One region of the Paenibacillus sp. FSL R7-0313 genome, then DNA from elsewhere that is predicted to be linked to it. Evidence: riboswitches for the same ligand, from Rfam matches in the RefSeq annotation. Region 1 holds a riboswitch; each other region holds the start of a gene.
The links. Region 1 has a riboswitch for thiamine pyrophosphate ahead of NSQ38_RS00460 (ABC transporter ATP-binding protein). Riboswitches for the same ligand answer to the same signal wherever they lie in the genome.
Positions count from the first base shown of each region.

Region 2: it holds a riboswitch for thiamine pyrophosphate, as region 1 does, so the genes downstream of both, thiC (phosphomethylpyrimidine synthase ThiC) here and NSQ38_RS00460 (ABC transporter ATP-binding protein) in region 1, are expected to answer to the same signal.
Region 3: it holds a riboswitch for thiamine pyrophosphate, as region 1 does, so the genes downstream of both, tenA (thiaminase II) here and NSQ38_RS00460 (ABC transporter ATP-binding protein) in region 1, are expected to answer to the same signal.
Region 4: it holds a riboswitch for thiamine pyrophosphate, as region 1 does, so the genes downstream of both, NSQ38_RS02595 (ABC transporter substrate-binding protein) here and NSQ38_RS00460 (ABC transporter ATP-binding protein) in region 1, are expected to answer to the same signal.

Region 1 is NZ_CP150219.1:127,571-132,606, reverse strand. Features, by position in the region: gene NSQ38_RS00470 (ABC transporter substrate-binding protein) at 416-1,489, opposite strand; gene NSQ38_RS00465 (ABC transporter permease) at 1,652-2,482, opposite strand; gene NSQ38_RS00460 (ABC transporter ATP-binding protein) at 2,472-3,236, opposite strand; TPP riboswitch at 3,396-3,498, opposite strand; gene NSQ38_RS00455 (radical SAM/SPASM domain-containing protein) at 3,681-4,556, shown strand; gene NSQ38_RS00450 (S-layer homology domain-containing protein) at 4,822-5,036, shown strand, end outside.
Region 2 is NZ_CP150219.1:383,636-388,671, forward strand. Features, by position in the region: gene NSQ38_RS01510 (hypothetical protein) at 1-215, shown strand, start outside; gene thiC (phosphomethylpyrimidine synthase ThiC) at 750-2,534, opposite strand; TPP riboswitch at 2,953-3,066, opposite strand; gene NSQ38_RS01520 (IclR family transcriptional regulator) at 3,216-3,959, opposite strand; gene NSQ38_RS01525 (alpha/beta fold hydrolase) at 4,319-5,036, shown strand, end outside.
Region 3 is NZ_CP150219.1:4,456,738-4,461,773, reverse strand. Features, by position in the region: partial or broken gene NSQ38_RS19560 (endo-1,4-beta-xylanase) at 1-1,472, shown strand, start outside; gene NSQ38_RS19555 (sugar-binding protein) at 1,491-2,072, shown strand; TPP riboswitch at 2,279-2,376, shown strand; gene tenA (thiaminase II) at 2,493-3,152, shown strand; gene NSQ38_RS19545 (CotH kinase family protein) at 3,278-4,963, shown strand.
Region 4 is NZ_CP150219.1:628,068-633,103, forward strand. Features, by position in the region: gene NSQ38_RS02585 (ATP-binding protein) at 1-971, opposite strand, end outside; gene NSQ38_RS02590 (SIR2 family protein) at 961-2,370, opposite strand; TPP riboswitch at 2,478-2,590, shown strand; gene NSQ38_RS02595 (ABC transporter substrate-binding protein) at 2,812-3,852, shown strand; gene NSQ38_RS02600 (thiamine-binding protein) at 4,078-4,368, shown strand; gene NSQ38_RS02605 (ABC transporter permease) at 4,368-5,036, shown strand, end outside.

The DNA of each region.
Region 1 (5,036 bases):
TCCGATATAATATGTCTCAGGTTCCTTAGATTTCTTCAACCGCTCCAAATCCTTGAATAGGGCGCCTCAGATTCGTTAGCGCTCGCTCCATGTTCTACTCTGGGCATATTAGGGCGCGATTCAGCTCATGGTAGGCTTGAAGATAGGCGCAAATTTACATTACCAAATACATATCAACAAGCTACCCAAACGCATATCAAGCCACCAAAACGCATATCAAGCTGCCCAGATGCACATCAAGCCACTTAGGATTGTTATAAATTCTGATCCTCGGATGCTTGCTACAGGCCAATTCCATTTCGCAAACCTTCATGCATCCGATCCTCACGTTTTTGCTAACTTTGCTTTCAATCCCCTTGCGTTCATTCACTTTTCCTTCATTCACTTTTCCTTCATTCACTTTGCTCTCTTTTACTTACTCTCCTTGCAGATTAATAAAAGCATCCTCGGCTTTCACCGATTCAGGAATCAAATCCTGTTCAACGAGCCATGCGCGTACATTCTCCCAGGACTCCATTTCCTGCCGACCAAACATCTGACCATCTTCATTCATAAATGGCAGTAAAATAGCCAGACTTTTGGTTTCAATCTCCGGGTCAAGCGGAGACGTTTCATTCTCATGAGCGAGCAGAATATTCAAGGCTTCATCTGGATGCTCCGTTACATGTTTCTGTCCTTCCTGGACCGCTTTGACGAACCGGGTAAGTTGGTCTTTTTTTGCTTCAATGCCAGCTTCACTCGCGGTCAGGACCAATTCATAATAATCAGGCACACCATAATCGACGGGGTTAATGGATTTCATGGCATGTCCTTCTTTCTCCAGAATCAGTTGCTCATGGTTAATAAAACCACCCATAATTGCATCCGCCTGTCCAGAAGCCAGCGAAGGAATCAGATCGAACCCAACGTCGACCAGATTCATGTTGTCGGGATTGCCACCATCGTGGCTGATCATCGTACGCACCATCGCTTCATACAGGGGAATTGAGGAATAACCAACAGTCTTTCCTTCAAGGTCTTTGGGTGAGCTCACGTTGCCATTTGCTTCGGTCAACAGATGCACAAGCGGGTGGCGAACAACAGCAGCAATGGAACGTACAGGAATGTTCTCACCACGAGCGAGCAAAATTTGGGGCTGGTAGCTTAGAGCCAGATCAATTTTTCCAGCAGCAACAAGTTTGAGTGAATCATTGGTATCCGCAGGCATCTGAATTTCGACATCGAGACCTTGATCTGCAAAGTATCCTTTTTCTTGAGCAACGTAGATGAAGGAGTGTACTGCATTCGGGTACCAGTCGAGCATAATGGACAGTTTATCTTTGGTGTCAGATGCTGTTTCGGTTGCAGACTTGCCTGTTTGTTGTGCATTGGTTGCAGCGTCTGTTGTTGGCGTGTTTTTGCTGGTATTCGTGGTGCTGCATCCGCTAACGATCAGCAAAAGGCTAATGAGCATGATGGGAAGCAGGGAGTATATACCTTTGTTATTCATAAATGAAGGTCCTCATTTCATCGTTTTGATTTGTAGAAAATGGACAGCAGCATGTTAACGACAACGTGACAGTGAACTGATTGAAGATGCTGCTGAATTTGTGCATAAGGTATGTTCTGAAGATTGTAACTTCTGTATTTACATCTAATTTCTGTCTAAGTATTATCCAACTTTTCTTTTGCCTCCATGTCCATGCCGCCGTATGCTAAACCGTTTCTCCAGCCAGGCAATCAGTACAAACAAAACGATCCCAAGCAGGGATAACAGCACAATAGCGGCAAACATCGCATCCGTGTTCATGTTGCTGGACATGCGGCGGCTGAAGTAGCCGAGACCTTTGCTGCCACCAAGCCATTCGCCAATCGTTGCCCCAACCACGCAGTACACCACGGACATCTTTAACCCCGAGAAAAAAGAGGGAAGTGCCAGCGGAACCTGGAGTTTGCAAAAAATATCCCATTTGCTGGCGCCCATGGTGAGCAGCAGTTCACGCTGCTCCGGATCGCCATGGCGGAGTCCATCGTAGGTACTGACCACAATGGGGAAGAATGCGATTAGGAACACCACGGCGACTTTGCTCCACAACGTGTAACCAAACCACAAGATAAATACGGGAGACAAGGCAATCAGCGGTATGGTCTGACTGATCACGATGAAGGGATAGAAGGCCTTTTCAATCGATCGGTTCATATGCATGCCTGTTGCCAGCGTAATTCCAGTCACTATGGACAAGACAAAACCAACAATAACCTCCATAAAGGTAGCAGGCAGATGGATGGTCAACAGCAGATGACGATGATCAACCAGTGAGCCTATGATGGCCGTGGGTGCAGGAATGATGAAGGAGGGCACCCATCCCATACGCACAATCACTTCCCAGATCGCCAGTAATAAGAACATGAGCACAATAAACAAACCATATTGGGAAAACGACCTCGAGAGCCACTTAAAACACCACGTCCAGACGCTAACCTCAGCTCTATCATTTTGCATGCAATTGTTCCTCCAGTTGTTGCCTCATCTGCACGAGAGCCGGTTCGTAGATCATGTCCGAATGCCTTGGGCGTGGTAAAGGAACCGTTATCTCCCGTAACTGCTGACCTTGCCCTCCTGGAGTTAACAGAATGATACGGTCACTTAACAGCAGGGCTTCCTCGATGTCATGTGTAATGAACAGCACGGTTTGTCCAAAGTCCTTCCACAGCTCCAACAACCAGCGATGCATTTCTCGTTTGGTTAAAGCGTCGAGTGCACCGAAGGGTTCATCCAGCAACATGAGCTGCCCGCCTGTAAGCAAGGTACGCAGCAGTGCCACCCGCTGCCGCATGCCGCCGGATAACTCATCCGGATAGGCCTGCTCATAACCGGACAAGCCGAACCTTGCCAATCCAGCGATGATATCGGCTCGTAGTTTGTCCTTGTCCTGTCGGCCTGGTGCCAGCTCGGCAGGCAGCAGGCAGTTCTCCATGACGGTACGCCAGGATAACAGCAGATCTTTCTGCGGCATATAGGCGACTCGTCCGAGCCGTTGTCCTTGCGGTACATCAGCAATATCGATGGTGCCGCCGGTTGGCTCGTGCAAGCCTGCGAGCAGCTTGAAGAGCGTGCTTTTACCTGATCCGCTGGAGCCAATGAGCGAGACAAATTCTCCTTGTTGAACCTGAAGCGACACATTGGAGAGCACGGGTGAATCTTTTTTTTCGGGAAAAGCGAAGCTAACGTTCTCAATGGTTACATGGTTGCTCATCTGATCCTCACCCCCTTGATGTCAGACTGCTGGAATAACAACGGCATCCTGTACTCTGCAAAAGGAACAAAAAAGACCCACCCATTTCCGGAGAAATGAGTGGGTCTGTAAGTTAAATCCGCAATTTATCTTCACATACATTGAGAAAATTCCGCTTACTAAAAGGCCGCTCCACTTCCCTCCGCTGGTATGATCCAGATCAGGTTCAAAGGGTCCGAATAGTCATATTCGTCTCAGCCGCAAGGCTCCCCTAGTGCAAATGTACAAGATATGCAGTTGTGTGTTCAGCATATATCACTTGAACATGAACTGTAAAGAGGCAGCATGATAACTGAACAATTTACCTCGGCTCATGAACCCGATATAATAGGGATGGCCCGTATAGGCCGGATCACAAAATGCAGGTGGGATTGTTCTCCCTCCTAGGCAGAATGGGGACCCGAGTTGAAAACGTTCAAAAAAGTATATATTGAGATCACGAGTATCTGCAATCTGGCTTGCAGCTTCTGTCCGCAGACGCAGCGTGCCAAAGGATTCATTGACCCTGAAGTCTTCAACAATATACTGGAACAAGTTAAACCACATACCAATCATATTTATCTACATGTCAAAGGCGAACCCTTGTTGCATCCCAAAATAGATCTGTTGCTTGATTCCGCACATGAGAAGGGACTCAAGGTGAACATTACAACCAATGGTACACTCTTGCCCAAGACTCAGCATAAATTGCTTGGCAAACCGGCGCTGCGGCAGATGAATTTCTCCCTGCACAGCTTCGATGGGCATGAAGGTTCAACAGACCGTGACGGATACCTGCGTCATATTTTGTCCTTTGTACACGAGGCCGTTAAGCACAATGTCATCATCTCATTCCGACTGTGGAATCTGACGCAGGATAACTTCACAAATGCTCAGATGAATCGAAATCGGGAGACCCTTGAAGTGTTGGAACGTGAGTTCAATCTGGACTTCCGCATTGAGGAAAAAGTAGTTCCAGGCAGTGGGGTCAAAATTGCCCCGAATGTATATCTGAATCAGGACCATGAGTTCCAGTGGCCAAGTCTGGATGCACCTGAAGATGACGGCAAAGGCTTCTGCCATGCATTGCGTGGTCAGGCAGCTGTGCTTGTAGATGGAACGGTGGTTCCATGCTGTCTCGATGGCGAGGGTGTAATTAACTTGGGTAATGTGCACGAGAAGTCATTCTCGGAGATTATTGAGGGTGAGCGAGCGAACAATCTGGTATATGGTTTCTCCAAGCGGGAAGCTGTGGAAGAGTTGTGTCGAAAGTGCGGTTATCGTCAGAGATTCGGAGCCTAGAATATATAAATTTAGTTAAAAACGAACCTACCGAAAATATTTGTTTCGGTAGGTTCGTTTTGTCTTTATTGCGAAATTATTTAGATAATAAGAATTGAAATCAATTCAGGATAACAACTTTTTTGTAAAATCATAGTCTATTAATCTTGTTTTTATGAATTTGCATGGTATTATTATCCTATTGATTAGGAGGTGAATTAGTTCTAAAGATTCATATATTATTGGATTTACCTACCAGAAGCTTACTGAGGAGTGTGTTTTAGTTTTGAATTCAAAATGGAAAAAGTTTAATCACAAACTATCGTTAATGCTTTCTACGTCGCTGATTGTTTCTATGTTATCTATCAATTTATCTGTATCTGCAGAAGTGGCTACATCTAAAACTTCTTTTACTGACATTGATAATTCGTATTCCAAAACGGAAATAACCAAATTAGTAGAACAAGGAATACTCACAGGATTTACTGATGGGACATTTAA
Region 2 (5,036 bases), 260 kb from region 1:
TGATTATGCGTGGAGATCAGCAAGGGTATCTCGAAGCGGTACGAGAAGGCTTACAGCAGATTGCTGAGCAGTATCCGGGTAAAACGGTAGTGGCAGCCCAACTGTCTATGGCTCCCGCTGCTGCACAGGTTACAACGAATGGTGGTATTCAGATCCATAGTCCGCTGGCATTGCTTGCCGCGTATTTGGAGAAGAATTTGGGCCTGGCTCGATAGTAGTAGCGGGTTTGGAGTGAAATATTACAATCGCTAAAATCATGTGAAAACTACTATATTGCTTCCTTTTGCAAAATAAAAATGCTCTCGAACAAGAGCATTTCAAATGGTATAATCACTTTGTACAGCCAATTTGTGGTGGGAAATAGGCTTGCCTCCAGTGGGAGGTGATCCTATGAACTTCTCTTTTAACGACGTAATCGTGTTCGCGATGTTAATTATTGCGCTCCTGACATACATCGATCGTAAAAAGAAGTGACCCGCCACAGGTTGACGGCCTGACGGGTCACTTCATCTGAACTTGCTGCACTCGGAGGAATACCCACCGCAAATGCTGTGCAGGAGTAGCCATTGGCCTGGCTACTCTTATTGGTGTTTACTTACATTCATTTTATTAAACATCTGCTAGACAATCAACCATAATGCTGATAAAAAGTATCAGGAAGCTGATCAGTAAGATGAAGCAGACGACATAATAGCAGTATTCTCACCTACAAACGATGTCAGACTGCCCAGCTTGCGCTGTACCCGCTCCTAGGAACGTGTCCGATATTCCTCGGCCTTTTCCTGCATGCCCGCTGCTACAGCCTCATTCTCGGACAATCCTTTGTCCGCCGCAAAGGTACGAATGTCCTGCGTAATGCGCATGCTACAGAACTTCGGACCGCACATGGAGCAAAAATGAGCTTCCTTAGCCCCTTCTGCTGGCAGCGTCTCATCATGGTAGGACAGCGCACGTTCAGGGTCTAGCGACAGGTTGAACTGGTCCCTCCAGCGGAACTCGAAGCGTGCCTTGGACAATGCATCATCGCGGCGTTGAGCACGCGGATGGCCTTTCGCTAGATCGGCGGCATGAGCTGCGATCTTGTAGGCGATAACCCCTTCCCGCACATCATCCTTGTTGGGCAGGCCCAAATGTTCTTTTGGCGTAACATAACAGAGCATGGACGTGCCGAACCAGCCAATCATGGCCGCACCAATGGCGGAGGTGATGTGATCGTAACCCGGGGCAATGTCGGTCGTCAGCGGCCCCAGCGTATAGAACGGTGCCTCTTGGCATATCTCCATCTGCAAGTCCACATTCTCTTTGATCTTGTGCATCGGCACATGCCCCGGGCCTTCGATCATCACCTGCACATCATGCTTCCATGCGATCTGCGTCAGTTCACCGAGCGTAGCCAGTTCCGCCATCTGTGCTTCATCATTCGCATCGTAGATACTGCCTGGACGAAGTCCATCTCCCAGCGAAAACGCCACATCATACCTTTTCATAATCTCGCAGATTTCTTCAAAATGGGTGTACAAAAAATTCTCCTGATGATGCGCCAGACACCATGCTGCCATAATGGACCCGCCGCGGGACACAATGCCTGTCATCCGCTTGGCCGTCATCGGGATATAACGCAGCAGTACACCTGCATGAATCGTAAAGTAGTCCACGCCCTGCTCTGCCTGCTCTATGAGTGTGTCACGGTACAACTCCCAGGTCAGCGCTTCCGCTTCGCCATTCACCTTCTCCAGCGCCTGATACAGCGGCACCGTACCAATCGGCACAGGTGAATTACGGATGATCCATTCCCGGGTGGTATGAATGTTTTTGCCTGTGGACAGATCCATCACCGTATCCGATCCCCATCGTACCGCCCAGGTCATCTTCTCGACCTCTTCCTCAATGGAGGAAGATACGGCAGAGTTACCTATGTTGGCATTGATCTTCACGTGAAAATGACGACCGATCAACATCGGCTCACTCTCCGGGTGATTGATGTTGGATGGCAGAATGGCCCGTCCACTCGCCAGCTCCTGCCTCACAAATTCCGGTTCCACGCCTTCACGAATGGCGGCAAACTCCATCTCTGCCGTAATGACTCCTTGCCTCGCGTAGTGCATCTGGGTCACACAGCGTCCTGGCTGTGCCCGCAGCGGTCTGCCACGTAATCCAGGGTACTCTTCGGCTCCCGCTCTCTTCCCTCCGTGCTTCAGTCCGTTATCCTCCGGTTTAACCGTACGGCCCTGATAAGCTTCAACATCGCCGCGCTCTGTGATCCATCGGGTGCGCAGGGCTGGCAGACCTGCACGGATATCCGCATGAAATGCGGGATCGGTCATCGGGCCGCTCGTATCGTAGACACGCAGCGGTTCGTTATGCTCCACCCCTTGGGGAGTATTCGTGTCATGAAGGGCTATCTCACGCTCCGGTACAGCAATGTCCGGCCGTGAGCCCTGAATGTAGACTTTGCGGCTGCCCGGAAAAGGCTGAACCCGTCCGGCCGCTCCTGTTTCTTTTCCCACCTGCTGACCGTTATGTTCCTGTTCCATCGCTTGTTGTCCCGTTTGGTTTCCTGTACTCATGTTCGCTTGTCTCCTCCTCAGTGTTCGTTCACTTGGTTTCATTGGTATCGTCATCAGCTCACTTACGCACCTGTCCCAAATCATCCAGAGCACAGAGAAGAAAGAGCGATCCTACACCAGACCAGAGGAGACATTATTTATGTACAGTTCACAACAGACGGAGGCTGCCACAGATCATCGATCTATAAGACTTCCCTCCTCATCCAAGCCCACTTCCGCAGGTTATCGAAAAAGAAGCCCATAAAATCCGCGCTATATCGCCCGTTCCCTGTATATAAAAAAGCCGGTCCCCGAAGGAACCGACTTTTATGTCCATCACCAATAATGCACCTTCAATCAGCTCCTTAACGGAGACTACAAGGGTCACATCATGAGGTGGTTGAGGTCATATCGCCGATTACTTCCCTACGCTGGTATGATCCAGATCAGGTGCAAAGGGTCCGGAATCTCATGCGATTCCGTCTCAGTCCGGACAATTCGGACTCCCCCAGTAACGTTAGTAAGTTGCGGCTTACATAAGCCGCCGTTCATATTCAATGAAGCTGGCTCCGTTGGGCCGTCCATTACAGAGTAGCGCAACCGGAACATAAAAACAACCTTTATATTCCAGAACACTAACTCAATTGGAGAAAAAACCTCACCTCAACATCAGGATAACATGAGCCCCATCTGCGTAGCAGCATCCTTCAACACAGGTGCGTATTCATGCAATGTCTCCTGCGAGAGTCGGCTGACAGGCCCTGAGACCGAGAGCGCAGCTGCAATATTGCCTCTGCGATCCATAATCGGTACAGATACCGCGGCAGCTCCCGGCTCACGTTCCTCATAACTCGTCGCATATCCGTTATCCCGGATATCTCCCATTTGCGCTAAATACACCGCGGGATCAATAAACACCGGCCATTCCGGGCCGTTCATCAGTTCTTCACGATCCTCGTCCGTGGCAAACGCCATCAAAACTTTGCTGGAAGCGCCCACAGACAGCGGGAGTCTAACACCAACGGGGGCGACTCGGCGAATCGCCTGATCACTTTGCACAGCCTGAATCCGTATCCGTTCACTCCCATCACGCAGGTACAGACTCACGGTCTCTCCCAATCGATCTCTCAGTCGCTCCATCGCAGGCAGCAGCAGAATAGCGGGATCATCACTGCGGGACATATGAGCTGACAGCTCCCAGATTCGGATGCCAAGTCGGTACTTCTCTGTTGCTGCATCACGGATCACGAACCCTCGATCCTCCAGCGTAGCCATCAAACGGTGCACTGTACTTTTGTGCAAGCCGATCTGGCTGGCAATTTCGGTGAGTCCCAGATCACTGCGTGTGGTAAAACATAATAATATATCCAGCGCCCGTTCCACAGCCCGGACGGTTAACTTGCGATCTTCCATGGCATAATGCCCTCCTCATGTTTCATCACATGAAACTTGGTTACATAAATTATATGAGAAACGGTCTCATCTGTAAACCAAAAAGAGCCAAAATCAAAATAGGCTAACCTGTAAATTTTTCCTTTTTATAAGACTTAATCCCCTGTAATTTACACACTAAGGTAATGTTACCCATATATCTTAAGAACTATATAACAATTGCGTAACAAATGCCCTCAATCAATTGACTTTGACTATACTGGAACATACGATAAAGATATATTACATTAAGATATCGCTCTGAAGCAGGCTCTGAAATAAACGCAATTCTCTTTTCATGTCGTTGTTATCTTCAACTGAACTTCAAAGGAGGGGCATTCATGTATCCAACATCCCAGAGCGAAGCCCCGCTGCATACAAAAGTGTCCGATCTGCCCTCTTCCCTATCACCGAGGCTGATTCGGTTCAAACATATTATCGTAGCGTTGCTGCTCTCCGTTGTATTTTTTCTACTGTTTTGTTTTATCGCACTGCATGGTTATATCGCATGGGTATTATCCAATCCTACTGTAGCACCGGTCTTCTCCAATCCAATGCAGGCCAAGAACATGAAGTATGAAGACATCACGTTCCCGGCAGCAGATGGCAGCCGGACGATGCAGGGATGGTATATACCTGCTGACAATGCTGCAAGCAAAACGATTATTTTCAGTCACGGCTATGGTGCCAATCGTGAAGAAACATGGGTACCCATGTATGACCTGGCACACTATGCCCATCAACTTGGGTTCAACGTGGTCATGTTCGATTATGGCTTCGCCTCACAGGTGAACAAAGCTGTAGCCACAGGTGGCAAAGCTGAGTCACAGCAATTGCTCGGTGCGATCCAGTTCGCCAAGCAACGTGGTGCGCAGGAACTGGTTGTCTGGGGCTTCTCGATGGGTGCCGGTACAGCGCTTCAGACTGGGCTGATTACACAGGAAGTGGATGCAATGATTCTGGACAGTACGTTCCTGCTTGAGCCGGATACGCTGTACCACAACATTCATAACCAGATCGATCTCCCGCGTCAGCCCACACTCGAGATCATGAATCTGT
Region 3 (5,036 bases), 2.6 Mb from region 1:
AAGGGATTCTGTCTCTGAAGGACCTGTATCAAGATGATTTCCCCATTGGTGCAGCGGTGTATCGCTGGCAGTTGGAAGGCGCATATGGACAACTGCTCATCAAACACTTTAACAGCTTGACCGCAACCTATGAGATGAAACCGAAGTACATGTCTCCTTCCGAAGGTGTTTATAAGTTCGAGGCAGCCGATCAATATGTTCAGTTCGCTGAGGAGCATGGTATGGGCGTACGCGCACATGCGTTGTTGTGGTATATTGATGCTGCAGAGTGGATGTTCAAGGATCCTCAGGGTAACCCTGCGAGTCGAGAATTACTGCTTGCCCGGATTCAGGATTACGTTGAAACCGTCATGACCCGATACAAAGGTTAGATCTATGCCTGGGATGTGGTAAACGAGGCGATTGCGGATAGCAATGGTGATGCCAACGGTTTACGTAAAAGTCCCTTTTATGAACTAATCGGTCCGGATTACATTGAGAAAACTTATGAATTTGCTCGTGCAGCCGATCCGGATGCCAAATTATACTACAACGAATACTTCACGGAAGTCCCTGAGAAAAGAGAGCATATGTATCAGTTGGTCAAACGACTGAAAGAGAAGGGACTCATCGATGGAGTGGGTTTGCAATCCCACTATAATCTGGAATCCCCGCCCATCGACGAAATTGAAAAAACGATCAACATGTTCGTCGAACTTGGATTGGATATTCAGATCACGGAACTGGATGTGGATAGCGGAATTCCATTTGGTGAAGAGATGTCGGATGAAGTTGCGGTGAAACAGGCGTATCGATATAAGGAATTGTTGGATTTGTACCAAAAACACAAAGATCACATTTCTTCAGTTACCTTATGGGGACTTCAAGATGAGAAGTCTTACAACAACCAGGCGATGCTATTTGATTCAGCCCTGAAGGCCAAAAAAGCATACTGGGGACTTGTGGATGAATCCAGCTTACCTGTGTTGACACAGAGAGCCGTCTCACTTTCGGGTAAACCGGATATCAAAAAACAGTCACAAGATCCACTCTGGAACAAAGCGGTGTCTACTCCACTGAAGGGCGACTCTTCGGGATCAGCCAGTTTCCGCACCTTATGGGATCATAGTAACCTGTATATCCTTGTGGATGTTCAGGATGCGAAGGCAGATGTGAATGACAAAGTAGAACTCTTTGTTGATCTCAATAACGGCAAGACCACCTCATATGAAGCAGATGACCGACACGTAATCATTAAGCGGTCAGGCAAAGCTGAGGGCGCGGAGCAGCGTTCATATCGTGTACGTGAGACAAAAACCGGATATTCGGTTGAATTGTCCATTCCATGGGGTGGTATACAAATCGGATCAGAATATGAAGCAGGTTTGGATATCCGTGTGACGGATGGCGCTGCAAGTGGGACACAACCTTATAGTCCACTGTACTGGAATGATCGAACACAATCTCAGGAGCAAGATACAAGCAAATACGGCGTGATTCAACTCGCCCCTATGCCCAAATCTGCACAAGCTATGCAAGGGATTGTTCAGATTGATGGGAAGAAAGAAGCCCTATGGAATAAGGCTGTACCATTTGAAGTAAAAAGGTTGAATGAGACCGAAGGTGCAGAGGCAGTGGCTCGCGCAATGTGGTCAGGGGAGTATCTATATCTGCTGATTGACGTCACTGATCCAAACATCATCACAGATAGCATCAACCCATGGGATCAGGATTCGGTTGAGATTTTCCTGGACGAGAATCACCAGCGGACACCGTATTTTCAATATGATGATGCCCAGTTCAGAATCAGTGCAGACAATGTGGCAACCTTTGCAGGCAGTGCTTCACCCGGACGCCTTGTAAGTGCTGTGAAGAAAACGAATAAAGGATACCTCGTAGAAGCCAGAATCCAGTTGAATTCACTGACGCCAAAGGCTGGAAATGTCCTCGGTTTCGAGCTTCAAATTAACGACAACCAGGGCGGAGGTAAACAGAACGTAGCCAAGTGGAATGATACGACCAATGAGAGCTGGAGAAACACTTCCCAGTACGGAATACTCACTTTTGTCGAAAAAAACAAACTCGGGCATTAAATCGTTTGCAGTAATAGTAATAATAGAAACCATCATAACAGGGGATAAAACTCAACCATTGTTATGATGGTTTTCATCGTTTACATACGTCACCAAAGGTGATGAGGTGGGATACAAACTGCCTTGACTATATTTAACAGCCCTTGATATACTAAATGGATGTTATTTTTTCTTTTATGGGAACAAGAAAGTAATCAACTACATACAACCGTTTGCGAGGGAGCCTTAACCGGCTGAGAGGGTGTTAAACCGACCTTACCTGATTTGGATCATGCCAACGTAGGGATGCAACGATGAAACGCTGTACTTGGGTAGCTCATGCGAACCCCCTTGTTTTAGTGTATTTGTCTGCGAAACATCCTATGGATGTTTCGTTTTTTTGTTTTTAAATACATACATTATGAATTGGAGGAACACATATTGACTATTTCAGAGAGACTACACCAGGCAGCACAGCCTGTATGGAAGGAATGTCTTGAGCATCCCTTTGTTAAAGGGATCGGGGATGGTTCTTTACAGGTTGAACAATTTCGTTATTATTTGCTGCAAGACTACTTGTACCTGTTCGATTATGCCCGCGTATTTGCACTAGGTATCGTCAAGTCGCACGACCCCAAATTGATGCAGTTTTTTAGTAAAAACGTAGATAACATCCTGAATGGTGAAATGAAAATTCATCGTTCTTATATGGAGCGTTTAGGAATTACAGAGGATCATGTTTTTCAGGTAAAACCTGCACTGAAAAATGCAGCCTATACAAACTATATGCTCTCAGTTTCCCATGCGGGCGGTATAGCAGAAGTACTTGTATCGATTCTGGCCTGCTCATGGAGCTATGCAGAGATTGGTCAAGTTCTTGCCCAAAAGCCAGGTGCAGCTGATCATCCTTTTTATGGAGAGTGGATCACAGGATATGCTTCCTCTGAATACAACAGCAGCAATCAATCCCTTGTGGCGTTAACGGATAAGCTATTAGAAGGCTGTAGCGAGGAAACGTACCAACGAATGGAAGATATTTTCGTGATGTGCAGTCGCTTCGAGCTTGATTTTTGGGAGATGTCATGGAGGCTGGAGCCTTAAGTTCACTGGTCGTTCATTCAATTAGAGAGTACCATATGACGCCACTCATTCAGATTCATTTAAGAATTGCCATCTATGATGAATTACATATAAAAAGATTCAACAACAATCATGAGGTGATGGCAATGAGTATATACAAATGGCCTAAATTTATCGGTGTAGCGGTGTTATGTACTGCAATGCTGACGGCATGCAGCTCGACTAATCAAGGAAGTGTGGACTCGGAAAGCAATTCGACTGAAACAGAACAAACGAATACGGATAATCAGAGTAAAACGGAGAATACTGCGCAGACAGTAGGGTATGCCGATCAAATCAACAAAACTGAGGTTATGTCCATTTCGATTGATGTGGATGAAACGGCATGGAAAGAGATGCTGGATAATGCAAATGAGGAGCAGTACATCTCAGCTAATATTACGATTAACGGAACAACGATTGAAAACGTCGGAATTCGTCCAAAGGGTAACTCCAGCCTTCGGCAAGTTGCTAGCGATGATACAACGGATCGATATAGTTTCAAAATCAAATTTGATGAGTATGTTAAGGATCAAACTTGGATGGGGTTGGACAAGCTCGTTGTGAACAACATGATTAGCGACAATAGTTATATGAAGGAATACTTGAGTTATGACATCATGAGTTATATTGGCGTAGATGCACCTTTATTCGCATTCTCCAATATTAGTGTAGATGGAGAGACTTGGGGTTTGTATCTGGCTGTTGAAGACATTGACAGCGGATATCTCGCTCGAGCCAAGAATGATGAGGGTGAACTTTACAAGCCGAACAATGATGACAACATGGGGGCAGGAGGAATGGGAGGGCCAGATGGCAATCCTTTTGCACAAGGGTATGGAGATATGCAGCCTCCTACTGAAGGTATGGCGCCACCGGATGGTGCAAGTCCGCCGAATATGAACAGCGGGACAGGGGAAGATGGAGCGAATACACTACCGGAAGCAGGTATGAAGGGTAACCGTGGTCCAGGTGGTATGGATGGAAGCGGCAATGGTGTTTCATTGGTGTATACCGATGACAAATCATCCAGTTACTCCGCCATCTTCGACAATGCTGAGACCAAAACAACAGAGGAAGATTATCAGCGTGTCACTGAATCGCTCAAAAACTTGAGCACAGGTACCGAACTGGAGAAATATGTGGATGTGGACGAAGTTCTGAGATATTTTGCAGCCCACACGGTCGTTGTCAATATGGACAGTTACACGTCCAACATGGGACATAACTATTATCTGTATGAAAACGATGGACAGATCAGCATGTTGCCCTGGGACTACAACATGGCCTTCGGTGGATTTCAAGCTGGTTCTGCCTCCGATGTCGTGAATCTGGCGATTGATACGCCGGTATCAGGGGTCAGCCTGGACGAACGTCCAATTTTAGGAAAGCTCCTTGAGGTGCCGGAGTATAAGGCCAAGTATCATGAATATTTGCAGGAGATCGTAGATGGATACTTCGCAGACGGAAAATATGAAGAAAAAGTGCAAAGCCTGAACAACATGATCTCAGAATATGTGAAGCAAGACCCTACAGCGTTTATTACGTATGATAAGTACGAGGAAGCTGTTACAGAATTGACCAAACTTGGCACGCTGCGTGCAGAAAGTATACAAGGGCAACTGGACGGAGATATCCCTTCCACGACCGAGAAACAAAAAGAGGACTCGGATTCACTGATTGATGCTTCTTCGGTTGACCTGTCCAAACTGGGTGAAAATAATACGCGAGGAGGCATGGGAGGTCGCGGTCGTGAAGCTGCAGAGAGTAATCAGTCTCAGGATGGAAAATAAGTGACTTACGTAAAGCGAACAGATAATCAAGATGAGTTCAGCGATCAGCAAAAGATCGTACATTGAAGTAGAC
Region 4 (5,036 bases), 500 kb from region 1:
TCTTCAGTTACTTGACCTTCCAGTGTTTTAAGATATTTTTTGGAATCCTCTTTAGATTGCTCATCCTTTTTAGTTGAAGAAAAACTTGCATTTAACCACCAATTCATTTCATACCATAGTTTCCTAGAGTTAAATGGTATCGGTGAATCAGCAGTAATATAATCTTGATTAACGTTTCCCGCCTTCAAATTATAATTTTCTTTTTTTAACTGGACAACCAACTCTCTGAGTAGTCTGTACTCAGGCCTTTGATCGTCTGTGGGTTTTGCTCCTACAAGAAAATAAGCTAATTCATCAAAATTCATAAGCCAAAAAGGAATATATAGTGGGTTATGTGTATCATTGATTTTGAAAACCTTGGCTTCAGGAAAAGCGGTTGCATATTCCCCATGGGGGTCTATAAGAACCATTCTTGAGTTTGAATAATCATTGATAATTCTTTTAATCATCCCCGCGGTAGTATTTGATTTTCCACTTCCTGTTGAACCTAGTATCGCTGCATGTCGAAGTACAAGTTTATGTACATCAACAAATACATCTAAATTATCCGATGACGAATGTTTTCCAATAGGAGTGGAACCCAAACTTCCCTTTCCGTATATGTCCACTAAATCAGACTCTGTTACAATATGGACTTCATCATTTATAGTTGGATATAGACCAATCCCCTTTTCAAAATCTCCGTTACCTATCTTTTCTCCAACTAAGTTAACGGTTAGAAATCGTGATCCAATTGCTTGTTTTAATTCACTGTCATTAATCTTACTTGGAGTATTACTTACACTTGATACAATTCCATACGAAACTACATTACCAATAGGCATTTTTACAAAAGTTCCTATTTGACCAATTTTGTATACCTTGCCTTCTATTATTGGGCTAGAAGATGGGATGTTATCACTAATTTCTACTTCTACAATATTTGAATCGACTCGGATGATTTTCCCTAAAAAAGTAATATCATTTTCCATGCACAGCCTCCTCTATGCTCTTTTTCTTCCCTGAATTAGAAATGAGAAAAGCTGATAATTTTTTAAAATCGCCGAGTATGAATTTATCTTCTTGTTTGTCCCAATAAAAACTGCTTTCGTTGGCATTTCCGATACTATCATCATATTTCCATTGATACAGCCTGCCATTAGTAATCATTTTTTTTGGACCCATTACACAAAGGTTTAAATGTGTTATGGCAATTGACTCCATAAAATCAACTTGTTCATCCGAAAAGCACATACATACTGCATATAGCCGAGGATTCTGTCTTAAGCCATTGAAAATAATCTCATTGATATGCTGATCTGAAAAAGAATAACCAGAAAATATAAAGAGACGTTCTCCTTGCAATAAATAGTGTTTTAATTTATCAAAATATGCAATAAAAGGTTGCTTACGAGATAAATTATATTTTTCCTTTGAAGGGTAAACCACAAGTTCATTTTCTGGTACATCAACTTTTCCATTTCTAACAATTTTATAGTTGTCGGATAAACTGTCTTTTCTAAACTCCCAGTTTAAAGAACCATGTATTTTCCATAATCTTATCCAGTTAAAAGTCAAATCATTGTTACCTACTATTTTCTCAATACTCTCTGGCCAAAAAAATGGCTCGTATGAACCTACAAATCCGTCAAAATATGGAATTCGGTTATCTTCCATAGCTTTTTCTAATAATAAATCATAGTTAGTGGTAAAAATTTCTTTAATGCTATTTCTATTCGCAATGTCAAGCCATGCGAAAAATTTCCTGAGATCAGTAATATCTGCATCTTGCTCTTTAGCTTGAATGATATCAAATATTTTTTTGCATATTTGTTCATCTAACATTTGAGCGACTCTTCCATTTATTCCATCATATTCTCTTTCTTCTTTTTCCCCTGTTATCTCTCTTATTTGTCGGACATAGTTTAATATATCTTCTACACTAATATTTCTACCAGCATGTAGACTAGCTAAGCTATATTTAAGACTTGTAAAGTGTGGCTTAAGGCTACTATTAAGGCTTTCTTCAACATAATCTGTTAATCTGTAAATATTAGGTAGCCCAAATGCACAAGAACTTCCTGCTCCAAAAAAGAAACCTATATTTTTTGAATAGGACAATACCTTTTTAAGTTCATCCATCTCTTGAACTACATTTATTTGGCTCATATATTTACTCCTTATCGGCTCAGGGGGATGTGGGAATATACAAAAAAAATCTAAATTCATACATTTTTCGATAGTATGCACTTCGATTATACATTGATCACCAATATATTCCAACAACAAGATTTGCGAAAAATCCGATGCTTTTGCACTCAGCCAGATTGCCTTATATGATTCGCCACGATAATTAATGAAAATAACACATCCAAACAGGCTGTTATACATATGTATATCGGCCTGTTAGATAAGTTCATACGTGTACCCATCCAGTTCCTGACTGGACACGTTCCACCGGCTGGCCTATAATTACACCTAGTAATGCCCGTAACTTCATAGTTTCCCAGGGGAGTCGGAATTGGCCGGCTGAGAGTGTATCCCACCAAGATACTAACCCTTAGACCTGATCTGGATCATGCCAGCGTAGGAATCGGAGTATATCGAAATGGCACAGCCCTATGGCTGAACGCCACCTCTCTAACGCCTGCACGCGTCCCGGATTACGGGACGCTTTTTTAATGTTCTTTTATATAGCCAGAGAGCTAAAAAAAGTGACGTTATCCAGATCTCAACTGGTATAAATCTGTCGATTTATGCAAGATGATTGGATATGAAGCCAAGGAGTACCCCGTGCCACTCGGCCGGACATACCGAAGGAGAGAACCACAGATGAAATGGCGTAAAACGATGGGATTGTTGCTCTTATGCGTGCTTATGGTGACTGTAGCCGCATGTGGTGGCAAAGAAGCTGCCCCGGCAGAACAGAACAGCAACACAAATGCGGAAAGCAGTAACGAAGGTGACACTGCCGCCCTGAAAGATATTAAAGTGGTGCTCGACTGGACACCGAATACGAATCATACCGGCCTGTATACGGCTGTAGATCAAGGTTTTTACAAGGCCGAAGGCTTAAACATGGAGATTGTACAACCAGGTGCCGGTGGCGCAGATACGATGGTTGCATCGAACGAAGTGCCTTTTGGCGTAAGTTATCAGGAGAGTGTAACTCAAGCCCGCACACAGGGTGTGCCTCTCGTCTCCATTGCAGCAGTTATTCAGCATAATACATCCGGGTTCGCTGCTCCGGCGGATAGGAATATCAAATCACCGAAAGATTTTGAAGGCAAAACCTATGGCGGTTGGGGTTCCCCAGTGGAAGAAGCCGTGATGCAATCCATTATGGAAGGCGACGGAGCCGATGTATCCAAAGTGAAAAACATTAACATGGGTGATGCCGACTTTTTCACCGCAGTAAAACGAGACATTGATTTCGCATGGATTTTCTACGCTTGGACGGGGATTGAAGCCGAACTTCGCGGGGAACCAATCGACATGTTATATGTGAAGGATTATTCAGATGCATTGGATTACTACACGCCTGTCCTCGTAACAAACGAGCAGACGATCCAAAACGACCCTGAGTTGGTGAAAGCATTCCTGAAAGCCACCTCTGAAGGGTATCAATATGCGATCGATCATCCCGAAGACGCAGCGAACATTCTGATCAAGGCTGTACCGGATCTGGACAAGGAATTGGTCCTGGCAAGCCAGAAGTGGCTTAGTCCCAAGTACACAGATGACGCCCCGCGCTGGGGTGAGCAAAAACAGGAAGTGTGGCAGAACTACACCGACTGGATGTTTAGCAAAAAACTGCTGGATGAACAGATCGATGTGAGCAAAGCATATACGAACGATTTTTTACCCCAATAAAATTTCTCATATAAAACGAACTTAATATTTACACGAGGACGGAGAGGACAGAAATAACGTGAAAAAGCGAAGCGGTCGCCTTTATCACCGGATTTTCCCTTTAGAGAAGGGAATCAAAAAAAATCTGGGGATAACAGCGATTGGAGGGTTATTCTGTCATCGAAGTGGCAAGTGTAACCGTCATTAGTTCATTTTATATATTTTCGAAAGGAGCCGTGATCTCTCATGGCAAGCACACTACTTAGCATTCAGGTTATTCCGAAAACGCCAAATGGCGAGAACTCTTATCCATACGTTGATCGCGCCATTGAAGTTATTCAGCAATCCGGCCTGAAATATCAGGTGAACGCGCTCGACACCACGATGGAGGGGGAACTGGAGGAACTGCTGGAAGTTGTCCGTAAAATGCACGAGGTACTCGTGGAGGCTGGCAGCCCAAGCATCATCTCCCAGATCAAAATCGCCCATAGCCCTACCGGCTTCAGCATGGACACCCTGACGGAGAAGTATCGCTAATGCCTGCCTATTTCAAAAGTGTATGGCCGCCCATTGTGGCGGTTATTCTCTTTATAGCGATATGGCAGGGAGCCGTCTCCCTCTTCCATATTGAGAAATGGATGCTGCCTGCACCGTCCGACATCGCCCGCGAAGCGGCAACCCAGGCCGAACGGCTTGGCATACACGCTTCCGCAACCATTCAGTTAACGCTGATTGGATTCGCGGCTGGCACAGCGGTCGGATTACTGATAGCGATGGTGCTGCATTTGGTCCCTTTTCTCAAGTCAGCCCTGTACCCTTTACTTATTCTTAGTCAAAATATCCCGACCATCGCGCTCGCGCCACTCCTGTTAATCTGGTTCGGATTCGGGCTGTTGCCCAAGCTGATTACGATCATCCTCGTCTGCTTCTTCCCCGTTGCAGTGGCGGCCATGGATGGCTTGACCCGTACTGACGCCGCGATGATGAACTATATGCGCATGGCTGGTGCGAAACGTCACCATATCTTCTGGAAGCTGGAGCTCCCCCATGCGCTGCCATCCGTGTTCTCCGGTGTCAAAATTGCCGCTACCTATAGCGTGATGGGTGCCATCATCGCCGAATGGATTGGTGCAGACAAGGGTATTGGTTATTATATGATGCTGCAAAAGTCGGCTTATCGCACGGATCGCCTATTCGTGGCGATC